DNA from 2 places in the Psychrobacillus sp. FSL K6-4046 genome. Region 2 is predicted to be linked to the other one. Evidence: a T-box and tRNA genes for the amino acid it is inferred to sense, from the RefSeq annotation. Region 2 holds a T-box; the other holds one or more tRNA genes.
The links. The T-box of region 2 lies ahead of tyrS (tyrosine--tRNA ligase). A T-box ahead of a tRNA ligase gene usually reads a tRNA of that ligase, here a tRNA-Tyr.
Positions count from the first base shown of each region.

Region 1: it encodes a tRNA-Tyr, which carries the amino acid that the T-box ahead of tyrS (tyrosine--tRNA ligase) is inferred to sense. The anticodon was not compared.

Region 1 covers NZ_CP152020.1:3,682,089-3,693,204, reverse strand. Annotated here, with positions in the region: rRNA gene MKY09_RS18200 (23S ribosomal RNA) at 1-1,002, shown strand, start outside; rRNA gene rrf (5S ribosomal RNA) at 1,181-1,296, shown strand; tRNA gene MKY09_RS18190 (tRNA-Asn) at 2,427-2,501, shown strand; tRNA gene MKY09_RS18185 (tRNA-Thr) at 2,509-2,581, shown strand; tRNA gene MKY09_RS18180 (tRNA-Val) at 2,690-2,765, shown strand; tRNA gene MKY09_RS18175 (tRNA-Tyr) at 2,786-2,869, shown strand; tRNA gene MKY09_RS18170 (tRNA-Gln) at 2,875-2,949, shown strand; tRNA gene MKY09_RS18165 (tRNA-Ala) at 2,968-3,040, shown strand; gene MKY09_RS18160 (GNAT family protein) at 3,173-3,751, shown strand; gene rocF (arginase) at 3,822-4,724, shown strand; gene sigW (RNA polymerase sigma factor SigW) at 4,900-5,472, shown strand; gene MKY09_RS18145 (zf-HC2 domain-containing protein) at 5,487-6,134, shown strand; gene cdaA (diadenylate cyclase CdaA) at 6,301-7,137, shown strand; gene MKY09_RS18135 (CdaR family protein) at 7,130-8,413, shown strand; gene glmM (phosphoglucosamine mutase) at 8,449-9,801, shown strand; gene MKY09_RS18125 (type 1 glutamine amidotransferase domain-containing protein) at 9,959-10,471, shown strand; gene MKY09_RS18120 (Lrp/AsnC family transcriptional regulator) at 10,657-11,106, shown strand.
Region 2 covers NZ_CP152020.1:1,308,580-1,319,695, reverse strand. Annotated here, with positions in the region: gene MKY09_RS06475 (sensor histidine kinase) at 1-648, opposite strand, end outside; gene MKY09_RS06470 (DUF418 domain-containing protein) at 707-1,831, opposite strand; gene MKY09_RS06465 (alpha/beta hydrolase) at 2,013-2,834, opposite strand; gene MKY09_RS06460 (VOC family protein) at 2,852-3,229, opposite strand; gene MKY09_RS06455 (hypothetical protein) at 3,354-3,602, opposite strand; gene tyrS (tyrosine--tRNA ligase) at 3,915-5,180, opposite strand; T-box leader at 5,261-5,455, opposite strand; gene MKY09_RS06445 (transglycosylase domain-containing protein) at 5,554-8,475, shown strand; gene acsA (acetate--CoA ligase) at 8,906-10,624, opposite strand; gene MKY09_RS06435 (GNAT family N-acetyltransferase) at 10,797-11,116, shown strand, end outside.

The sequences.
Region 1 (11,116 bases), 1.5 Mb from region 2:
TAAACGGCGGCCGTAACTATAACGGTCCTAAGGTAGCGAAATTCCTTGTCGGGTAAGTTCCGACCCGCACGAAAGGCGTAACGATCTGGGCACTGTCTCAACGAGAGACTCGGTGAAATTATAGTACCTGTGAAGATGCAGGTTACCCGCGACAGGACGGAAAGACCCCGTGGAGCTTTACTGTAGCTTGATATTGAATTTTGGTGCAACTTGTACAGGATAGGTAGGAGCCTTAGAGCCCGGAGCGCCAGCTTCGGAGGAGGCGTCGGTGGGATACTACCCTGGTTGTATTGAAATTCTAACCCATACCCGTAACCCGGGTAGGAGACAGTGTCAGGCGGGCAGTTTGACTGGGGCGGTCGCCTCCTAAAGTGTAACGGAGGCGCCCAAAGGTTCCCTCAGAATGGTTGGAAATCATTCGAAGAGTGTAAAGGCAGAAGGGAGCTTGACTGCGAGACCTACAAGTCGAGCAGGGTCGAAAGACGGGCTTAGTGATCCGGTGGTTCCGCATGGAAGGGCCATCGCTCAACGGATAAAAGCTACCCCGGGGATAACAGGCTTATCTCCCCCAAGAGTCCACATCGACGGGGAGGTTTGGCACCTCGATGTCGGCTCATCGCATCCTGGGGCTGTAGTCGGTCCCAAGGGTTGGGCTGTTCGCCCATTAAAGCGGTACGCGAGCTGGGTTCAGAACGTCGTGAGACAGTTCGGTCCCTATCCGTCGTGGGCGTAGGAAATTTGAGAGGAGCTGTCCTTAGTACGAGAGGACCGGGATGGACACACCGCTGGTGTACCAGTTGTTCTGCCAAGGGCATCGCTGGGTAGCTATGTGTGGACGGGATAAGTGCTGAAAGCATCTAAGCACGAAGCCCCCCTCAAGATGAGATTTCCCATTACGCAAGTAAGTAAGATCCCTCAAAGACGATGAGGTAGATAGGTTCGGGGTGGAAGCGTGGCGACACGTGCAGCTGACGAATACTAATCGATCGAGGACTTAACCAAATTGTTTGTTTCTAAGATGATGTCTTTTATCCAGTTTTGAGTGAACAACTCTGAGGGTTTCAAGGCGCAAGCAGTGCTAGGAAACGAGTGAGTGAAGGAAGGAGCGTACTTACGTACGTGACTGATTGAACGAACGAAGTTGACAACGCAATGCGAAGTGTATTGAAAGCTGAAAAAGTCTAGTGATGATGGCGAAGAGGTCACACCCGTTCCCATACCGAACACGGAAGTTAAGCTCTTCAGCGCCGATGGTAGTTGGGGGTCTCCCCCTGCAAGAGTAGGACGTCGCTGGGCACTAAAGGAAGTCGTCACCGAGTAATCGGTGACGGCTTTTTTGTTTTGTTTAAAATGAAAAAAAAGCCGAAGGCACTCTCTCCCTAAGCAAGTGGGCGAGAAGCCGGAGGGGCAAAGAGTTCGAGGAAGCAAGGAAGAGAGGCTCGGAGCGTATGGCATACGCGAGAACCGAACGACTGCGGCTGACAAAGAAATCTGCCGCCCATCTGGTTTCGCAGCCGCCGATGGTAGTTGGAGGGTCGCCCCTGCAAGAGTAGGACGTCGCTGGGCAACTAAAGGAAGTCATCACCGAGTAATCGGTGGTGGCTTTTTTGTTTTATCTTTTACAGGAAAAAGCCGAAGGCGCTATCTCCCTAAGGAAGTGAGCGAGAAGCCGGAGGGGCAACGAGTTCGAGGAAGCAAGGAAGAGAGGCTCGGAGCGTATGGCATACGCGAGAACCGAACGACCGCGACTGGTATTTTTTTGTTCAGAAGGCAATCTCTCCACAGAAATTACAAAAATACTTGAGCATGTTATGAATAGGGCAAGGAAAGAGTTACGAGTAATAATTATGTGAGCCTGATCAAACAGGAGTTTAAACTCTGTGATAGCTATGATTCCTGCTCTTACCATTCTTCTAGTTTAAAAGCGCTCTCCTAGCAATAATTAAAGTAATTAATACTTCTTTTAATGAGAGTCGAATTTTATATAGAGTGCACTACCTATAAAATACTAACATTAATTACTCTATTGATTGGAGCGGCAGACGGCGACTCCAGCGGGAGGAGGGAGACAGATAAGACATCACAACCACGCGCGTTAGCGATGGGTGATGGCTTATCGCTCCCCCCGCGGAAAGCGTACGTCTAGAGCGGAAATCAACTCTACTTTAAACATAAAAAATTAATAAATATTTTACGGTTCTCTATTAATAGCTTAAATATTTTACGTATATTTCTAAATATAAATGGACAATATAATAGGGTGAGGCATCTCCTAAGAAATTAAAATATAGAGAATATCATTCAAAAAGATGACAAATTCTATATATTGGAACCTTGAATATTTCATTGGAAAAATACCTAAATTAAGCTTGAAATTTAAAGTATACTTGTTATAATTATATTTGTACTTTAAATAATAAGAACGTTCCGAAGTAGCTCAGTGGTAGAGCAATCGGCTGTTAACCGATTGGTCGTAGGTTCGAGTCCTACCTTCGGAGCCATTTTTATGCTTCCATAGCTCAGTAGGTAGAGTGCTTCCATGGTAAGGAAGAGGTCACCGGTTCAAATCCGGTTGGAAGCTTTTCTATTTTACATAAAAGTAGGGAATGTACATAAAAAAGTGCTTGTTTTGAAGTAATACTTATGCTAAACTATTAATTGTCCGGTTTTTAAAGAGGATTACTGTTTTGGAGGATTAGCTCAGCTGGGAGAGCATCTGCCTTACAAGCAGAGGGTCGGCGGTTCGAGCCCGTCATCCTCCACCAAAAAGTTTTTATAATAGCCTGGAGGGGTAGCGAAGTGGCTAAACGCGGCGGACTGTAAATCCGCTCCTTAGGGTTCGGCGGTTCGAATCCGTCCCCCTCCACCAGTTTTTGGGGTATAGCCAAGCGGTAAGGCAACGGATTTTGATTCCGTCATGCCCTGGTTCGAATCCAGGTACCCCAGCCATTTTCTATTATCTATTATGGGGCCTTAGCTCAGCTGGGAGAGCGCCTGCCTTGCACGCAGGAGGTCAGCGGTTCGATCCCGCTAGGCTCCATTTTAATTCTAATGTGTGTATACTTAACTCTTTTCATTCAATTGAAAAGAGTTTTTTTGTGTTTAAAATATATAACAAAATAACTTCGACATTCCGATATAAATAGAAAAAGAGAAGAGGTTGTGAGAGGAAATGGAAAGCTTAATCCTTGGGGACGTTACATTAAGATTATTAACGAAAAGCGATATACCGTTACTGTGGGAGCTGTATGAGCCTAGTGTATTTGAATATATGTTACATACGGTAGAAAGTGAAGAACAGCTAGGAGATTGGCTGCAGGCAGGCATTGATCAAATGCAAGGTCAACAAACCGCAATTGTTTATGTAGTGGAACATACAGATACAAAAAAAATAATGGGTACGACTAGGATTTACGGGATAGATCAAGTTAACGGTGCTTGTGAAATTGGCTCTACTTTTTACGGGAAAGCTTATCAGAGAACTCATGTAAATACGACCTGTAAGTTCTTGATGCTCCAGCATTGCTTTGAGACGCTGGGGATGATTCGTGTACAGTTTAAAACTGACGAGTTAAACTTACCGTCACAGCGAGCTATTGAAAGAATTGGGGGCATCAAGGAAGGCGTATTAAGGAACGAACGTGTGAGATCCAACGGGACCGTCAGAAACGCGGTTTTATATTCGATTGTAAATGAAGAATGGGCAGAAACAAAAAAATATCTTCAGTTATTAATGAATAAATATACATGAAAATGCTGAGTTGAGCCAACTGCCTTTAAGGAATTACAATAAGTGTATGAACTAAAGGGGGTATAAAAAAATGAATAAATTAAATCTAACAATTATAGGGGTTCCTATGGATCTTGGTCAAAATAGACGTGGGGTAGATATGGGACCAAGTGCAATTCGTTATGCAGGAGTAGTGGAACGCTTAACTGACCTTGGTCATACGGTGAAGGATGAAGGGGATATTTTAATCAGTCAGATTAGAAAAGAAGAGTCGTCTACAACCTTAAGAAATTTAGAGCAGGTGATTGAAGCTAATACAGCTCTCGCCAATAAAGTGCATTCAGTTGTAGAGGCAGGGGATTTCCCTCTTGTCCTAGGTGGAGATCATAGTATAGCGATCGGTACATTAGCAGGTCTTTCTGATCAATATGAAAATCTAGGGGTTATCTGGTACGATGCTCATGCAGACTTAAACACTGCTGAAACTTCTCCATCGGGGAATATTCACGGTATGCCATTAGCCGTAAGCATAGGCTTAGGTCACAAGGATTTAGTGAACATACGTGAATTTGCACCGAAGATTAAACCTGAGAATATAGTTATAATTGGCGCCCGTTCTGTTGACCCGGGAGAGAGAGAACTGATTAGAGAAAAAGGCATTAAAGTTTTCTCCATGCATGAAATAGATAAGCTAGGGATGACCGAGGTTATGAATCAAACGATAACTTACTTCCTGGAACGTAAAGTGGATGGTGTGCATTTGTCTCTTGACTTAGATGGATTAGATCCGCTATATACACCTGGAGTTGGAACGCCTGTACCAGGAGGTATAAGCTATCGTGAAAGTCATTTAGCCATGGAAATGCTTTATTCCTCTCATTTAATTTCATCTGCTGAATTTGTAGAGGTAAATCCTATTCTCGATGAGAAAAATAAAACAGCTGATACTGCAGTCGCACTTATGGGGTCATTATTTGGAGAAAGCTTAATATAATAGTTTTATTAGTATTTTAGGAAAAGCAGGCTAATTGTCAGCTTTTTCTTTTTTTTTAACAACACAACACAGGAAATATTTGATAAAATTAAAATAATATAAAAAAATGAAACCTGTTGAATCCTTCTTACGTATAGGTAGAGACAGCCGCATAGAGCGGAGGGGAAATCAGACGATGGATGCGATAGTTAACAAAAGAATAAAACAAGTACTAAAAGGAGATAAAGACGCATTCGCGGAGATTGTCGACCTTTACCAAAATAGGCTTTTCCAAGTTTGCTATAGAATGCTTGGCAATCGTCACGAAGCTGAAGATATAGCTCAAGAGGCATTTGTCCGGGCCTATATAAATATTCATACGTTCGATCAGAAAAGAAAATTTTCTACATGGCTATATCGTATAGCTACGAATTTATGTATTGATCGTATACGTAAAAAAAAGCCTGACTATTATTTAGATGCAGAAGTGAAGGGTACGGAAGGTCTTGACATGTATTCTCAAATAGCTGCCTCTGATGAACTTCCAGAGGAAGAGTTGATGAAACTAGAGCTACAAGATAGAATTCAATATGAGATCAGCCGTCTTCCAGATAAGTATCGATCTGCTATAGTGCTTAAATACATGGAGGAACTATCCTTGCAAGAAATAAGTGAAATTTTAGACCTCCCATTAGGCACAGTAAAAACAAGAATACATCGAGGTCGGGAAGCGCTTAGAAAACAATTAAGTAAACAACCGAATCTTTAATAGGAGGAATCATGATGAGTGCGTGTCCAGAACGAATTGTTCACTATATGCATGAATATCTAGATGGTGAAATTAGTCGTGAACACGAGCTGGAGCTCAAGTCACACTTGCAATCGTGCCAAGAGTGTCGCAATCATATGCATGAGTTAAGCGATGTAGTAGCCTTTGTAAAAGGAGCAGCTCATGTAGAGGCACCAAATGATTTTACTCTATCAGTTATGTCTAGACTTCCAAAAGAAAAATCACATACTGGTGTAAGCAGATGGTTTAGACAGCATCCTGTTCTTACGGCAGCAGCTATGTTTATGTTGTTAATGAGTAGTGCACTTTTCTCTAATTATAATAACGATCAACAATTCTCATTTACAAAGCAAGAGAACGTTATTGTCGAGGGAGAAACAGTTATAATCCCTGAGGGACAAGTCGTTAAGGGAGATTTAATAGTTAAGAATGGCGATGTACGCGTTGATGGAGAGTTGGATGGAAATTTAACAGTAATTAATGGGTCCGTTATTGACGGTTCTAAATATATGGCTTCCACAGCTAATGTTACAGGTAAAACAGAGGAAATTAACAAAGCATTCGATTGGCTATGGTATACCATAAAGGACACTGCTAAGGAAATTACCTCTTTCTTTAAAAGCGATAAGACTGAAGAATAAAAATAAATACCCCGAGAAACACATATATTATCCTATCTTTTTAAAAAAGGAGTCTATCCAGGAACCTGGATAGACTTTTTGCGTTAGTATTAGAACGAGAAATCTATACTTCAAATATGTTATACTTACTTTATATGGATTCGCGAGAAAAAGTGGGGGATGCCCAATGTCGTTTATGGAACAATTTACAGACTTGATGCCAGTGAACGTAATCGTCAATATATTAGACGTTTTGTTCGTATGGTTCGTTATATATAAATTAATTACTCTTATTAAAGGTACAAAAGCAGTTCAATTATTAAAAGGTATCTTTGTCATCGTCATTGCAAAAGTAGTAACTGATTTTCTAGGTTTAGATACACTTGGCTGGATGTTAAATCAAGTTATCACATATGGTTTCTTAGCAATTATTATCATTTTCCAACCTGAGATCAGAAGAGCACTTGAACAAATAGGTAGGGGGAAATTGTTTTCCAGAAGTTCTCTACAAGAGGAAGAAGAGCAGACTCGTCTAATCGAAGCAATGACCAAGTCTGTTAGCTATATGGCAAAGCGTCGAATTGGTGCTTTAATTTCCATCGAACGAGAGACTGGATTGACGGAATATATTGAGACGGGAATACCTTTAAATGCCCACTTAACTTCTGAGTTAATGATTAATATTTTTATTCCAAATACGCCACTACATGATGGGGCGGTTATTGTTCAAAAAAATAAGATTGTTTCTGCTGGCTGTTACTTACCGCTTTCTGAAAGTCCTTTTATCTCGAAAGAGCTTGGAACAAGGCATAGAGCTGCAATAGGGCTTAGTGAGGTCACAGATGCTATTACAATTGTAGTTTCAGAGGAAACAGGAGCAGTAAGCCTTACTTCTAACGGAGACCTACATCGAAATCTTTCAATGGATGAATTTAAAAATCATTTAACAAGACTTTGGTTTGGTCCAACTGAGGAGCAAGTGACACCTTCTAAGTGGCGATGGAGGGGGAAACAAAATGGATAAAATGATGAATAATCCGTGGCTTTTGCGAATTGTTACACTTACCTTTGCCATATTGCTGTTTGTTTCCGTTAAATCGGATTTGGAATCTGATCATCAGAACTCTAGCAACAACGCAATTGACGTATTAAGGGATGTTCCAGTAGAAGTCTATTATGATGATGAAAATTTAGTCGTCACTGGAGTCCCAGATACGGTAGATGTAAATATACAAGGCCCTGCAAACTTTGTGACTTCGGCAAAGATTATGAAGGACTACAAGCTGTTTGTAGACTTAAGAGAACTTCCCATGGGCGAACATAGAGTTGCTATATCACAGGAAAATTTCTCAGAAAAATTAAAAGTCCGAACAGACCCCGTATATGTGAATGTAGTAATTGAAGAAAAAATCACCCAGGAATTCCGGGTAGATCTTGATATGAATGAAAGCCTGTTAGCAGAGAATTATGTCATGACTTCTTCTGTAGAACCTCGAACAGTAAACGTAACAGGAGCAAAAAGTGTTATACAATCTATAGGCTATGTAAAAGCAACCATTTCGAGCGAAAAAGGCATAGATAAGTCCTTTGAGCAAGAAGCTAGCGTTAGAGTGCTTGATTTGGATCTTAATAAGCTTGATGTCTCTGTCGAGCCGAGAACTGTAAATGTTAAAGTGACGGTTGAAGAATACAGTAAAGAAGTACCTATCTCGATTTCGAAAAAAGGAACTCCAAAGGAAGGTTTAACTATTAATGCGCTATCAACAGCGACTCAAAAGGTGCGGGTATATGGTCCTAGGTCAGTTCTTGATAAAATTGATAGGTTGAATGTCGATGTGGATGTGAGTAAAATTGAAGACACTGGGACAATCAGCGTTAAAATGGTTGTGCCTGAGGGAGTCACAAAATTATCTCAAGATAAAATTGATATAAAAGCAGATGTTACTAGCGCAGCACCCCCTTCCACTGGTACGGATGAAGCAGAGAAGGAAGATGAGGACACAGCTGCAGCTGATGAGATAACAGAGAAATCCTTTGCAGAAATGAAGATAGCTGTAAAAGGATTACCAGAACAGCTAGCTAGTAGCTTTGAAACACCTACTGATGGAATAATTTCTGTTGTTGCCAAAGGAACTCCAGATGCCCTGAAAGATATTCAGTCAGGGGACATTTCTATCTACGTAGATGCACAAAATATAGAAGTTGGTGAAAGAATTCTTCCTATTCAAATTGATGGTCCTTCTAACGTAGAATGGCAAACATCTGAATCCGAAGCAAAATTAATGATAAAAGACGCATAAAAGCAGGATAACAGGTAATTAAGGAGAGAAGATTAATGGGAAAATATTTTGGTACAGACGGAGTAAGAGGTGTAGCAAACGAGGAATTAACACCGGAATTAGCATTTAAATTAGGTCGCTTTGGTGGATATATTTTAACAAAAGATACTAAAGAGCGAGCAAAGGTACTCATTGGACGGGATACACGTATTTCTGGACATATGCTAGAGGGCGCGCTTGTTGCAGGTCTTTTATCTGTCGGAGTGGAAGTAATGCGATTAGGTGTTATTAGTACACCGGGAGTAGCTTATCTTACACGTGTAATGAGCGCAGATGCTGGTGTAATGATTTCTGCTTCCCATAACCCCGTGGAAGATAACGGTATCAAATTCTTTGGTTCAGATGGGTTTAAGCTTACCGATGAGCAAGAAGAACAAATCGAGCAGTTGCTTGATGCAGAGAAGGATGAATTGCCAAGACCAACAGGTGGTGGTGTCGGATCCGTATCCGATTACTTCGAAGGCGGTCAAAAATACATTCAATATCTTAAGCAATCAATTGATGAAGACTTCGTAGGCATTCATGTAGCCTTAGACTGTGCGAATGGTGCAACATCTTCCTTAGGTACTCATGTATTTGCTGACTTAGATGCCGACCTTTCGACAATGGGAGTTTCGCCTAACGGCTTGAATATAAACGATGGTGTAGGGTCTACACATCCAGAAGGCTTAGCTAAATTTGTTCTTGAAAAGGGAGCAAATGTTGGATTAGCATTTGATGGTGATGGAGATAGAATTATCGCAGTAGATGAAAAAGGGAACATCGTTGATGGCGACCAAATCATGTATATCTGTGCAAAGTATCTTAATTCCCAAGGACGATTAAACAACAAGACAGTTGTTTCTACTGTTATGAGTAACATGGGCTTCTATAAAGCACTTGAGGCGAATGATATGACAAGTGTAAAAACTTCTGTTGGAGATCGTTATGTTGTAGAAGAAATGAAGAAGAATGGCTACAACCTAGGTGGAGAACAATCTGGTCATATTATCTTCCTAGATTACAATACTACAGGTGATGGTTTATTAACCGGCTTACAGCTTGTAAACATTATGAAGGTATCAGGGAAGAAACTTTCTGAGCTAGCAGCTGAAATGAAAGTCTTTCCTCAAAAGCTAGTAAATGTACGCGTGACTGATAAGCATGCTGTTACTGAGAATGATAAAGTAGCTGCAATCATTAGTGAAGTGGAGACAGAAATGGCTGGTAACGGACGTGTGTTAGTTCGTCCTTCAGGAACAGAACCATTAGTTCGCGTAATGGTAGAGGCTTCTACCGTAGAAGACTGTGAGAAATATGTGAATCGTATAGTTGAAGTAGTAAAAGCAGAAATGGGATTAGCAGACTAAAGATATAATGTAACCCTGACCGTAGAAATACGGTTGGGGTTTTTTATAGTAAAAAGGGGGCCTTAAAAAGCTCTTCTTTCTATTTTTCATGAAAAATGTTTAATCTAGCTATTATAGTGGAATTATAAGAGAGAACAAACAATTGAGGAGTGAGGAAATGGCTAAAGTAGCAACATTAATCACAAACATGTTTGAGGACTCGGAATATGCGAAACCGGCACAAGCATTAAACGAAGCTGGACACGAGGTATTCGCTATTGAACAAGAAGCTGGGAAACAAGTAACCGGTAAAAATGGTGAAGTAAATGTAACGATTGACTATGGTATTGACGATGTGAAGCCAGAAGAATTTGATGCATTATTCATTCCTGGTGGATTTTCTCCCGATATTTTAAGAGCAGATGATCGTTTCGTACAATTTGCTAAATACTTTATGGATGCTAAAAAACCCGTATTTGCAATCTGTCATGGACCTCAGCTTTTAATTACTGCAAAAACACTCAATGGTCGAGATGCAACTGGATATAAATCTATTCAAGTAGATTTAGAAAATGCAGGCGTTAAGTTCCATGACGAAGAAGTTTTCGTTTGTCAAAAACAATTAGTTACTAGTCGTACACCAGACGACATTCCAGCGTTCAACCGTGAAATCGTTAAACTGTTGGCTTAAAAGTAAAATGAATGAGGGCACCCTGCAAGGGTGTCTTTTTTTGTGTTTATGTTAACATATATATTGCTTTTTATTTCGATAATAGTAATATATTGTTTAATTCTTTACATTATGTCTGTATAATGTTATTTTTGCTTTCTAAAGTAAAGTTAATGATTTATTATTAAAGGGAGGGGTGTGACCAAATGGGAATAGATGCGATAGACAAACGAATCCTAGAACTCTTAACAGCTAATGGCCGATTATCATATGTAGATATTGGGAAAGAGTTAAATTTATCTAGGGTTGCTGTGAGAGAGCGGGTACATCAACTACAGAAAGAAGGAGTTATTGAAAGATTTACTGTAGTAATTAACTCTGAAAAAGTAGGCAAAGGGGTATCGGGCTTTTTTGAAGTGGATTGTGAACCTTCATCGTTGGTGGAAGTCGCAGAGAAACTAGCAAACAATCCAAGTGTTGCGAGTTGCTACCAAATGACAGGACCTTCCACATTACATATGCATGTGTTAGTTGACGACTTCCTTAGCTTAGAAAAATTCATCAACGAAGAGTTATATGCATTAGAAGGTATTACTAGAGTTGAAAGCCATATTTTATTAAGAAGATTTAAAAGTCGTAGTGGCTTAAAGTTATAAAAGGCATCCC
Region 2 (11,116 bases):
CAGTTCACTTACCTGCTTCATAGCAGTTCTTGTAGTTGCTAAAATATCGTCTAACTCCCTCTTAACCTTAGCTTGTTCCGTGCCTACTAATTTGGAAGCAAGCTCTGTCTTCAGCTTAATAATCGTTAAAGTATGGCCAATTGTATCATGTAGATCTCTCGCAATTCTCTGTCTTTCTTCTTGCTGAACAAGCTGTTTATTCACTTCATTTAATTTTGTTTGCAGATTAGATGTTTTTAAAAGAAAATACCTTAGTATGGGCAATGCAAGCTGAATAATCATGAAGGCTACTAAGACAGAAAAATCTAAACCATGGAGCTGCTCCTTCCAAAGAAAAAGGATAAAAAGGCAGGCAACTCCTGCTATTCCAAGCCCTATATGAAACTTAGACTTAGCTCTCCCTAACAAATCTGCAAACAAAAAACCAAAAGTAATAATTACAGAGCCCTCGAAAAAGCTTAATATTATAAGAAGCGAGTAACCAACAAGTACAGCACATAGAAGGATCCAATCCTTATTCCACAATGCAATATAATAGGAAATAACAATGAGTAATAGAAGGATGATCTGTATTCCGGGATGCAAGGCTGAATCAGATAGCATTACTAAGGTAAAAAGAAAAATGATGGAGGCTACATCAATGATCAAGTATTTGGTCGCCTGATCTTCGGGATAAAATTTTATATTTGTCACCTCTATTCACGAATTATTTGGAGACAGCTGCTACAGCTCTTCTCCTAACCCACTCCAATGGTCCAGTCTGCAATGTCCGTATACAAACATAGGCAAATAAGAATTGAAATAAAGTAATGCAGAGCCATATAGCGACTATAGTAAAGCTACCTATTTTCTCACCTAATCCTAGACCCCAGCCATAAAATATAATAGAAGCTAAAAGGTTTTGTGAGACGTAGCAGCTTAGTGACATTTTCCCGACTTCTTCTAATCGAGACCAAAGCCACTCTACCTTTCTATATTCTACTAATATACCAAATAATCCTATATATCCAAGAGACATAATAGGTGCAAATAAATAACGAACAGGCAAATCAAATGCACCACCTGGTATAAATATAAGAAGATTTAATGGAACACCTATATACATACCTAATTTAAATAGTTTTTTACGCTTCTTTTTACCAATCTCTGTTTTAGAAAAAGTACCAGATCGCATAAGAAAAACACCTAGTAAAAACAAGCATATATTCATTGGTACGATTAAAATCACTTCTAATCTATAATAAATAAAATTGACCAAACGGTTTTTAACCTGCTCGAGCCATGTACCGCTTTCATAGAGGGCAGCTCCCTCATAAGTCCCCAATGACATGTTTAATCCCCCTAGTAGAGAAGCTACTAAAACTAATAGAATAGTGACAGCATGAAAGCCACCTAACCCAATCATTATTTTTTTCATAAAGGAATCTCCTCGTTTAAGCACAAAAGCAACGATTAAACCAGTGATTGCATAGCTCATCAGGATGTCATATTCCATTACTAGGGAAAAATGAATAAAGCCCTCGACAAGTAAGAATAATAATGTCCATACATACACGCCAGGCCATGCATTCCCTTTACGTTTCGCCTGCTGGTATTTTATCTCTAGACCTACTCCAAACATAATAGTTAATAACCCTAGAAACTTACCGTTTACGAAAAAAAGAACGAGCATCCTCAGAAAATCGTCTAATGACCACCACCCGGTATAGTTAAAAGTTGTTGTATAAGCCAGGTCTCCCAAATAAGCAAAAATCCAAATATTAGTCCCTAATGTTCCAAGCACAGCAAAACCACGAAGAATATCTATTAAGCGCAATCTTTCATTTGTCATCAAATAACCCCCTCTTTCTTCTGTAAAAACTCATTCCCTTATATAAAATAATAAAGAGAAATCACGGATGCTAACATTCACAGCAGTCAGAAGTATAAGATGACACTTGTCATAACTAATCAAAAAAAGACAAGTAATGAACCATCTCGAACATCTCCGAAATGGTTCATTGCTTGTCTTTTCATCTAAGCTTTCTATCGTGAATGCGTTTTAACCAATCATCTAAATAGGCATCAAACAAAATCGGCCTTTCAATCTGTAGGTTATGTCCAGCACCATCTAGAATGGCGTAGGTTGCCTGAGGGAAATTGTCTTTTAAATGGAACGCATCCTCAAATCCTACTACATCATCCTGCCTCCCAAGTAAGAAAACGGACGGTTGTTCAAAGTTTGGTTCTTCAAACCAGCTACTAAAAGAATAGTTACCCGCAATTTTCTCTAAAAATGGTTGATTTGCTCGATTCATTCCACTGACAATTTCTTTCATCCAACGATTGTAGGTGTATTCATTTAATACGACGCAGTTCTCCTCGAATGCCACTTTTATATCGCTTCCCAAGGTTTGTAAGAATAGCTCATCCTTTGCTGCTGTTTGTTTAACAGGAAGTGTTCTTTTATCACGAGCGGCATAAATAACGGGGCAAATAAAGAAAGCACCTAGAATAGAAAAACTTTCCTTAGCGATTACTCCGCGTGCCAAATAACCTCCATATGACTCTGCTGCTATTAAAAATGGCTCATTTTGGATTTCCTTTTCTATAAAACCAATGACTATATCTAACATATCATCGGTATTGTTTAGATGAGCGAATTGCTTGGATTTACCCATTCCAGGTAAGTCTATGTATATTCTTTTATAGGAAGCTCCTGACTTTTGAAAGAAAGGCTCCATACATCCCTTCATCAGCTCCATATCAGGCGAAAACCCATGAAGCATTAAAATAGGGGTTCCTTCTCCGTATACTTCATAATAGATTTCTACGTCCTTTATTGATGCGTACATACTATTGTTCTCCTCCATTACTGACAAGCGCCAAGTGGATTACCATCCGGATCAAAAAACGTAAAGTACTTCTTATCACCATCTCCGTCTAGTGAGTTTACCGCAATTCCTTTAGACTTTAACTCATCATAAAGCGTCTCTATATCCTCGGGTATAAAGTTAATATATTTCCCTACGCCAAAATGGTTCGAAGGAAATTTCATAGGAATATGATATTCTACCTTGACTAAACAAACGACAGTCGGTGAATCACTTGATATTTTCATGACTGCAGCTTCTTCCTCTATATAGTTTAGCTGGAAACCTAGTACCTCCTCGTACCAGCGTGCTGAAACCTTAGAGTCCCTTACAGGGATAAAAATCCCCTCTACACCCTTAAGTAATGACTTGTTCAAGTTGTATCCTCCTCTCTCTTCTTCTGTATAACTATTCGGTGGCTCACTGGATTTTCCTTCTTTATTTGATAACCTTTCGTGAAAGAAAAAAACTTGAAGCTGTTAAATATCAGCTTCAAGTTTTTTAGTTCTTTTCCATATTCTCGATTAAGTCTAATAATCTTTGTCTTTTGTCATCGGCTTCTTCATGAATGATTTTAAATTCATAGCCAGTCTTTTCTTCATTAATTGAAATCTCTAGAAGATCTCCTTCTTTAGCGTCAATTGTAAACTTTTCTTTTAAAATAACTAGCTTGTCCGATTTATCATTCTTACCAAAAAGAATAACAAAAAAATCGTCGAAATGATCAAGTATATATTTTTTCGCTTCCATGTATTCTAACCCCCTTTTTTAAAAAGCTTATGTATTTAAAAATAATAAGAATTTATTTTATTTATTTTCAGAGTAAAGTTCCTAAATCTTATTCTATACTATATACTTACTTATTTTCACCTATTTTGTCTACTATTTATATAAACTTTTTAAAACGTTCATAATTCCACCTTTTTAATGAAACAGAAGAAATTTTTTCTATTTTCCTTAAGTATTTGTTATCTTTTATAAAAAGTTGACTAAGACATTATAAATTAGACGTTTTTTGACAAAAAAAGTTACTTCTCAATAGTATGAGAAGTAACTTAAAAATTATACGAATTTAATCATTTTATAATTTTTCTTTCCTCTTCTAATAATCATAAATTCATCTTCTAGTCTATCCTCTTGCCCTACAACATAACCAATTTCTGTAATTCGCTCTCCATTGATCGAGATAGCCCCATTTGTTACATCTTCACGAGCCTGTCTTTTAGATGGAGACACTGTGGCTTCCACTATAAAGTCAACTATGTTTTTATCCTCTTTTTCCATTTCCACGGTTGGAACATCCTTAAAAGCATCTTTCATTTCACTTGCTGTAAGTGCTTTTAAGTTTCCACTAAATAGCGCCTGAGAGATTCTCACTGCTTGGTCTAATGATTCTTGACCATGTACTAGGCGAGTCATTTCTTCTGCAAGTGTTATTTGGGCTTTACGTAAGTGCGGCTCATTTTGCACGGTTACTTCTAATGCTTCAATTTCAGCTCTCTCTAGGAAAGTGAAAATCTTCAAGTATTTAATCACATCTGCATCAGCTGTATTAATCCAGAATTGGTAAAACTCATACGGTGAAGTTTTTTGAGCATCTAACCACACAGCACCAGAGGCAGATTTACCGAACTTCGTACCATCCGCTTTCGTCACTAATGGAATTGTAATACCATATGCCTTAGTTTCCTCTTCATGTGTTTTGCGAATCATTTCTAAACCAGTCGTAATATTCCCCCATTGATCGGATCCACCTACTTGAACACGGCAGCCATAATGATTGAATAAGTGGTTGAAGTCGATACCTTGGATTAATGTGTACGTAAACTCTGTGAATGACAGTCCTGAATCTAAACGTGATGCAATAGAATCCTTCCCAAGCATGTAATTGATATTAATAAGTTTTCCGTAGTCTCTTAAAAATTCAATAACCGACATTGGTCCAATCCAGTCTCGATTGTTTACCATCTGTGCTCCATTTTCAGATTGAAAATCAAAGATTCGTTCCATCTGCTTTTTAATCCCTTGGACATTTAAATCAATTTGATCAGTAGTTTGCAGTTGTCTTTCCTCCGAACGACCTGAAGGATCTCCAATCATTCCGGTAGCTCCTCCTACTAAAAGAATAGGACGATGTCCGTGCATTTGAAATCTACGAAGTGTTAGGAGTGGAACGATGTGCCCAATGTGCATACTGTCTGCGGTTGGGTCAACTCCACAATATAGAGAGATTTTTTCAGTAGATAGTAGTTTTTCCATTCCTTCTGCATCCGTTTGTTGATACAAAAGGCCTCTCCATTGTAGGTCTTCAATTAATGAGTTTGTCATTTTGTTTCCTCCTTTTATTGGATTGAGCAATACCAAACAAATTGCCTATAAACAAAAAAGTCCCTACATGATAAAAATCATGCAGGGACGCTTAGTCATTAGCGCGGTACCACCCAGCTTGAAGGATCAATCCTTCCGCTTTTTCACATGTAACGTTGTGAAAACGTATAACTCCAAGCCTGTAATTCGCTTTTATACACTGACTAACTTTCACCGACCGTTAGCTCTCTAAACAGTATGTATAATCACTACTTCGGACTTTTCTTCGTTAAATGATATACCTATTTTACCTAATTTGTTTCGGATGTCAATAAGTATCGTCTAACATATTGGACTATGATATAATATTCATGATTTGGAGGTCGAGAAATAAATGAATAAATGGATGGAGAAATTCCACTTATATAAAGAGAAAGTAGATGCCTGGCAATCAACCAAGTGGGCAAGAAGGTTACGTATATCTTCAAGTGTCGTATGGAATTTATGCTTAATATTTTTAGTAGTCGGCCTCATACTTGGAGCATTTGCTACAGCTGTGGGAGCAGGCTATTTCACTTCTTTAATAAAGGATGAACCTTTAAGAAAGAAAGAAGAAATGCGAGCAGCCGTGTTTAATTATGAAGAGACTTCTGAAATTTACTTTGCAGGGGATGTCTACCTTGGGAAGCTAAGAACAGATTTGGAAAGAACTGAAACAGATCTTGCAAATGTCTCCCCTTATGTCATTGATGCAGTGTTAGCTACGGAGGACGAATACTTTAAAGTCCATAACGGGATTGTTCCTAAAGCCATCTTCAGAGGTCTATTACAGGATATGACGAACTCAGATACTCAAACGGGCGGTTCTACATTAACCCAACAGCTGATTAAAAATCAAATCCTTACAAATGAAGTTTCTTATGAACGAAAAGCTAAGGAAATTCTTTTAGCAATGCGACTAGAAGAGTTTATGAGCAAGGACGAAATATTAGAGGCTTATCTTAATATTATACCGTATGGTAGAAATGCAAACGGTCGTAATATCGCTGGAATCGAAACTGCAGCACAAGGAATTTTTAATGTGAAGGCTAAAGACCTGACTCTCCCACAGGCTGCTTACATTGCAGGTATTCCACAAGCCCCTTTTAAATACACCCCTTTTAGTAATGGTGGAGTATTAAAGGAAGGCGAATCGTTAAAGCATGGTATAGATCGCATGAAAGTCGTACTATATCGGATGAAAGAAACCGGATATATAACAGAAGCGGAATACCAAGCAGCAGTTAACTATGATATTACAAAAGACTTTAGACAAAAGGAAACGTTGCCAGAGGAAAAGTATCCATGGCTTACCTTTGAAATTGAAAAGAGAGTTAGAGATATTTTAAGTGTTCAGCTAGCTGAAAAAGACGGAGTGGATTTAGAAGCTCTAGAAAAAGATGATCCTCTAATTGAAAAGTATAATATTATGGCACAGCGTGCTGCTAGTACGGGTGGGTATCGTATCCATACTACTATTAACAAGGACATGTATGAAAAAATGCTGCAGGTAAGAGATGCGTTTGAGTCTTATGGACATACGTATACGAATATTAGTGTTAAGGATCCTATTACTGGAGAAACAGTCACAAAGGATTTCCCTGTACAAGTTGGAAGTATGCTAATAGAAAATGGAACTGGCCGTATTCTCTCGTTCTTAGGTGGTCGAGATTATAATGTAGAGCAATATAATCATGCTACTCAGGCAGTACGCTCCATGGGTTCTACGATTAAGCCATTGGTAGTTTATGCACCAGCTATTGAATACGGTGTAATTGGAGCAGGAAGTCCTCTTGCAGACGTTAAATTTAATATAAATGACAATGGAAATAAGTGGTCGCCTTCTAACTATACAACGGAACAAGAGCTTGGAATTATTTCCGCTCGACAAGCAGTAACAACTTCCCAAAACTTATCTACCATTAGACTTTATGATCAAATAAAAGATAAAAAGCCAACTGATTTCATGATGAAAATGGGCTTTGAAAGCATTGAAGAAGATGAATATGCTAATCTTGCCCTTTCTATTGGAGGCATGAGAAAAGGTGCTTCTTTAGAAGAAAATACAAATGCATACGGAACTTTTGCGAATAATGGTCAATTTGTTGATGCATATATGATTGAGAAAATTGTAGACGTGGAAGGCAATGTTGTTTACCAGCATAAAGTAGAGCCTGTCGATGTTTTTAGTCCTCAAACAGCATATATTATGACTGATATTTTAAGAGATGTTATGACACAAGGTACTGCTAAGCTGGCAAGCTCTCGTTTAAAATTCCAATCTGACTTTGGTGCGAAAACTGGTACAACACAAGGTCATAGTGATTCATGGTTAGTAGGGTACAATCCAAATGTTTCATTGGGTGTTTGGCTTGGTTATGACGAGCAAAAGCTTACATTATTCCATATGAACAATCGTTATGGGCACCCAAGTGTTCGTATCAATACACTTTGGTCGAACATGATGAATGCGATGTATGACATCAATCCCGAGCTAATGGATGCACCAAATGCTTTCCAAGCACCTGAAGGAGTCGTTTCCAGATCTTTCTGTGGTATTTCCGGTCTAGCACCTTCTACTGCTTGTGAGCAGGCAGGTCTTGTAAAATCGGATTTATTTAATGCGAAGGTTATGCTTCCTACGCAGGCAGACGATAGTCTAGTATCCTCATCTTATGTAGTCATCGACGGTAGTAAATACCGATCATTGGATTCTACTCCAAGCGAATTTGTTACTGCAGGTGGTCACGGAGTAAGTGAGGACTTTATAAAACGAATGCTAGGTCGATTTGGTGGAGACGCTAGTAAGCTATTCCCGAATGATTCATCATTTGCTAGCAATGTAGTTTCAGAAAAGGTATTTGAGGCAGACGGAACTCCCCCTGCTCCAGTAACTACCTCTCTGACAGGTAATACAATGACATGGACGAAATCGGCTTCTAGTGATGTAGTCGGATATCGTGTATACCAAGTCGTTAATGGTAACAGAGTTCTAATGGCAACTAAGAAAGAGGCAGAAAATTATAGCTATCAAATCACCTCTCCAGGTCAATATGTAGTAGTAACAGTTGATATTACCGGATTACAATCTGGTGCATCTAACATAGCTACTATTAATGCTCCAGAGCCTGTGATACCAGTTCTTCCCCCGGAGGAACCAGTAGAAGAAGTGCCTGAACAGCCTGTCCCAGGTGATGGTAATGGCGGTGGCGGTGAGGTAATCATTACACCTCCAGTCGAGCCTACCCCACCACCGGAAGAAGAATCTACACCATAACAAGAAAAGCGCAGGCGCCTGTCTCTGCCCCGACAGGCAAATGGAGAAAAGCGAGGAGGCAGTTCCTCAGCCACCGGAGCTTTTATCCATTTGACCCGAGGGGCAAGGCGCTGGAGCTAGACATTAATTTATCCACAGGTTCAGAATTTTATAATTTCCTAAATAAAGAGAAAAAGCGGTGACTAATAGTCATCGCTTTTTTGTTTCGATAAAAAAGAACTTCAGACACCACAACTAGTAATTGAAAAAAATAATACATGCAGAATAAAAATAGTGTGATTTCCATTTTTCCCCTTCCAATATATTTTTTGCGTGACCACCAATAAAACTAAATAAAAAAGGAGCACTAATTCATATGCGAATTAGTGCCCCTAATTTGAATAACAATTAAAATTTCCTAACAATATTCCAATGTGCTTTTGTGAAAAAACTAGTCTTCCATCGTAGATAAATCACCAGTTGGAAGCTGTAATTCCCATGCCTTTAATACTCGGCGCATAATCTTACCGCTTCTGGTTTTAGGTAGCTTATCCTTAAACTCAATTTCTCTAGGAGCAGCATGAGCGGCAAGACCCTTCTTCACAAATTGCTGAATATCTGCAATGAGCTCATCAGAAGGCTCATACCCTTCATTTAAAGCAACAAATGCTTTAATAATCTCTCCACGGACTGGATCTGGCTTCCCTATTACTCCTGCCTCAAGAATTGCAGGATGCTCTAACAATTTACTTTCCACTTCGAATGGACCTACACGCTCACCTGAGGTCATAATTACGTCGTCTACTCTTCCTTGAAACCAGAAATAACCATCATCATCCATATATGCGGAATCTCCTGAGAAGTACCATTCATCATTAATAAAATAGGATTCAAACTTTTCTTGGTTTTTCCAAACCTGACGCATCATAGATGGCCATCCTTTTTTAATGGCAAGGTTACCCATTGTGAATGGTGGGACCTCTACTCCATTGTTATCAATAATTGCAGCCTTAACGCCTGGCAATGGTTTCCCCATGGAGCCTGGCTTAATAGGTAGGCAGCCATAGTTACAAATCATTTGAGCGCCTGTTTCAGTCATCCACCAAGTATCATGAATTCGTTTATTGAATACCTGCATTCCCCACTTAATAACCTCAGGGTTAAGTGGCTCACCAACTGATAATACATGACGCAGGGAGGTTAGATCATATTTCTTCACGATGCCATCCCCGGCTCCCATTAGCATACGAAAAGCAGTTGGAGCACTGTACCAAACCGTAACCTTATATTCTTCTATTGCTTTATACCAAGCATCTGGTGAGAAACGTCCACCTAAGATTAAGGAAGTTGTTCCAGCAAGCCAAGGTCCAAATATTCCATAGGAAGTTCCAGTAACCCAACCTGGGTCTGCCGTACACCAATAGATATCATCTTCTCTTATATCCATAACCCATTTCATGGACTGATAGTGTTGAACCATCGCATAATGAACATGTAATATTCCTTTAGGCTTACCAGTAGAGCCAGAAGTATAATGCAGTATAAGTCCATCTTCTTTATCTACCCATTCTATTTCAAATTCATCAGAGGCATTGTTTAACGCCTTATTAAAATCTACAAATTTATCATCCTCTTGAATATTGTCTCCCACTAGAAAAACAGTTTCCAAATCTGGTAGACGATCTAAAGGTATTCTTCCTAGCAATTCAGGTGTAGTGACAATTGCCTTCGCTTCGCTATCTAGTAAACGATCATATACTGCCCCTTCCATAAAGGCTTCAAACAATGGACCAACAATTGCGCCCATTTTTACTGCCCCTAGCAAAGCAAAATATAATTCCGGAGATCTTGGCATAAAAATAAATAGGCGGTCCCCTTTTGCTAAATTAGAGTGCTCTTTGTAAACGTTTGCAGCTTTGTCTGTCCAGGTTTTCATGTTAGCAAATGTATATGACTCCTTGCGATCAACATCTTGATAATATAAGGCTACCTTGTCCTTAATATCTGATGCTGCATGACGGTCAATCGCTTCGTATGCCATATTCACCTTGCCTGTCTCATACCAGGAAAAAGACTTTTCAGCTTCCTCCCATTGAAAATCCTGAGCAGTTTTCTCATAGTCCTTTAATTGATACTCCTCTTGTACTACTGGTAACGCTTCGATTTTCATCCCAATTCACCCTTTCTAAATATACTCTCTTATATTCTACAATACTCTCACAAAGTAATGCTAATGTTTTAACTTTTTTGAATGTTTTGTTACATAACTGAAGTAATCGCTTTCTTCTTAAAAAATCATGTATAATAGTGGCAACTGTAACTAAATTATAGGTGGTGAATATGTGGAACATAAAAAAGTATTTTATTCGATAGAGAAAGAGACAAAGCATGGTCCAATTACTATTGAAGGACCCGTAGCATCTGAAGAATTAGCCAAGTTGACTTTCCATGAGGATTTAATAGCATTTCGAAATCCTCAACAACAACAGAAAGCAATTATCGAAATTGCAAAGTTACCAGAGGGTCGGATTATCATTGTTAGAGAAAAGGACATGATTGTTGGGTACTGTACATTTCTTCACCCAGACCCACTAGAACGTTGGTCCCAAGGGAACATGGAAAACTTAATAGAATTAGGGGCTATTGAAGTTATTCCAAAATA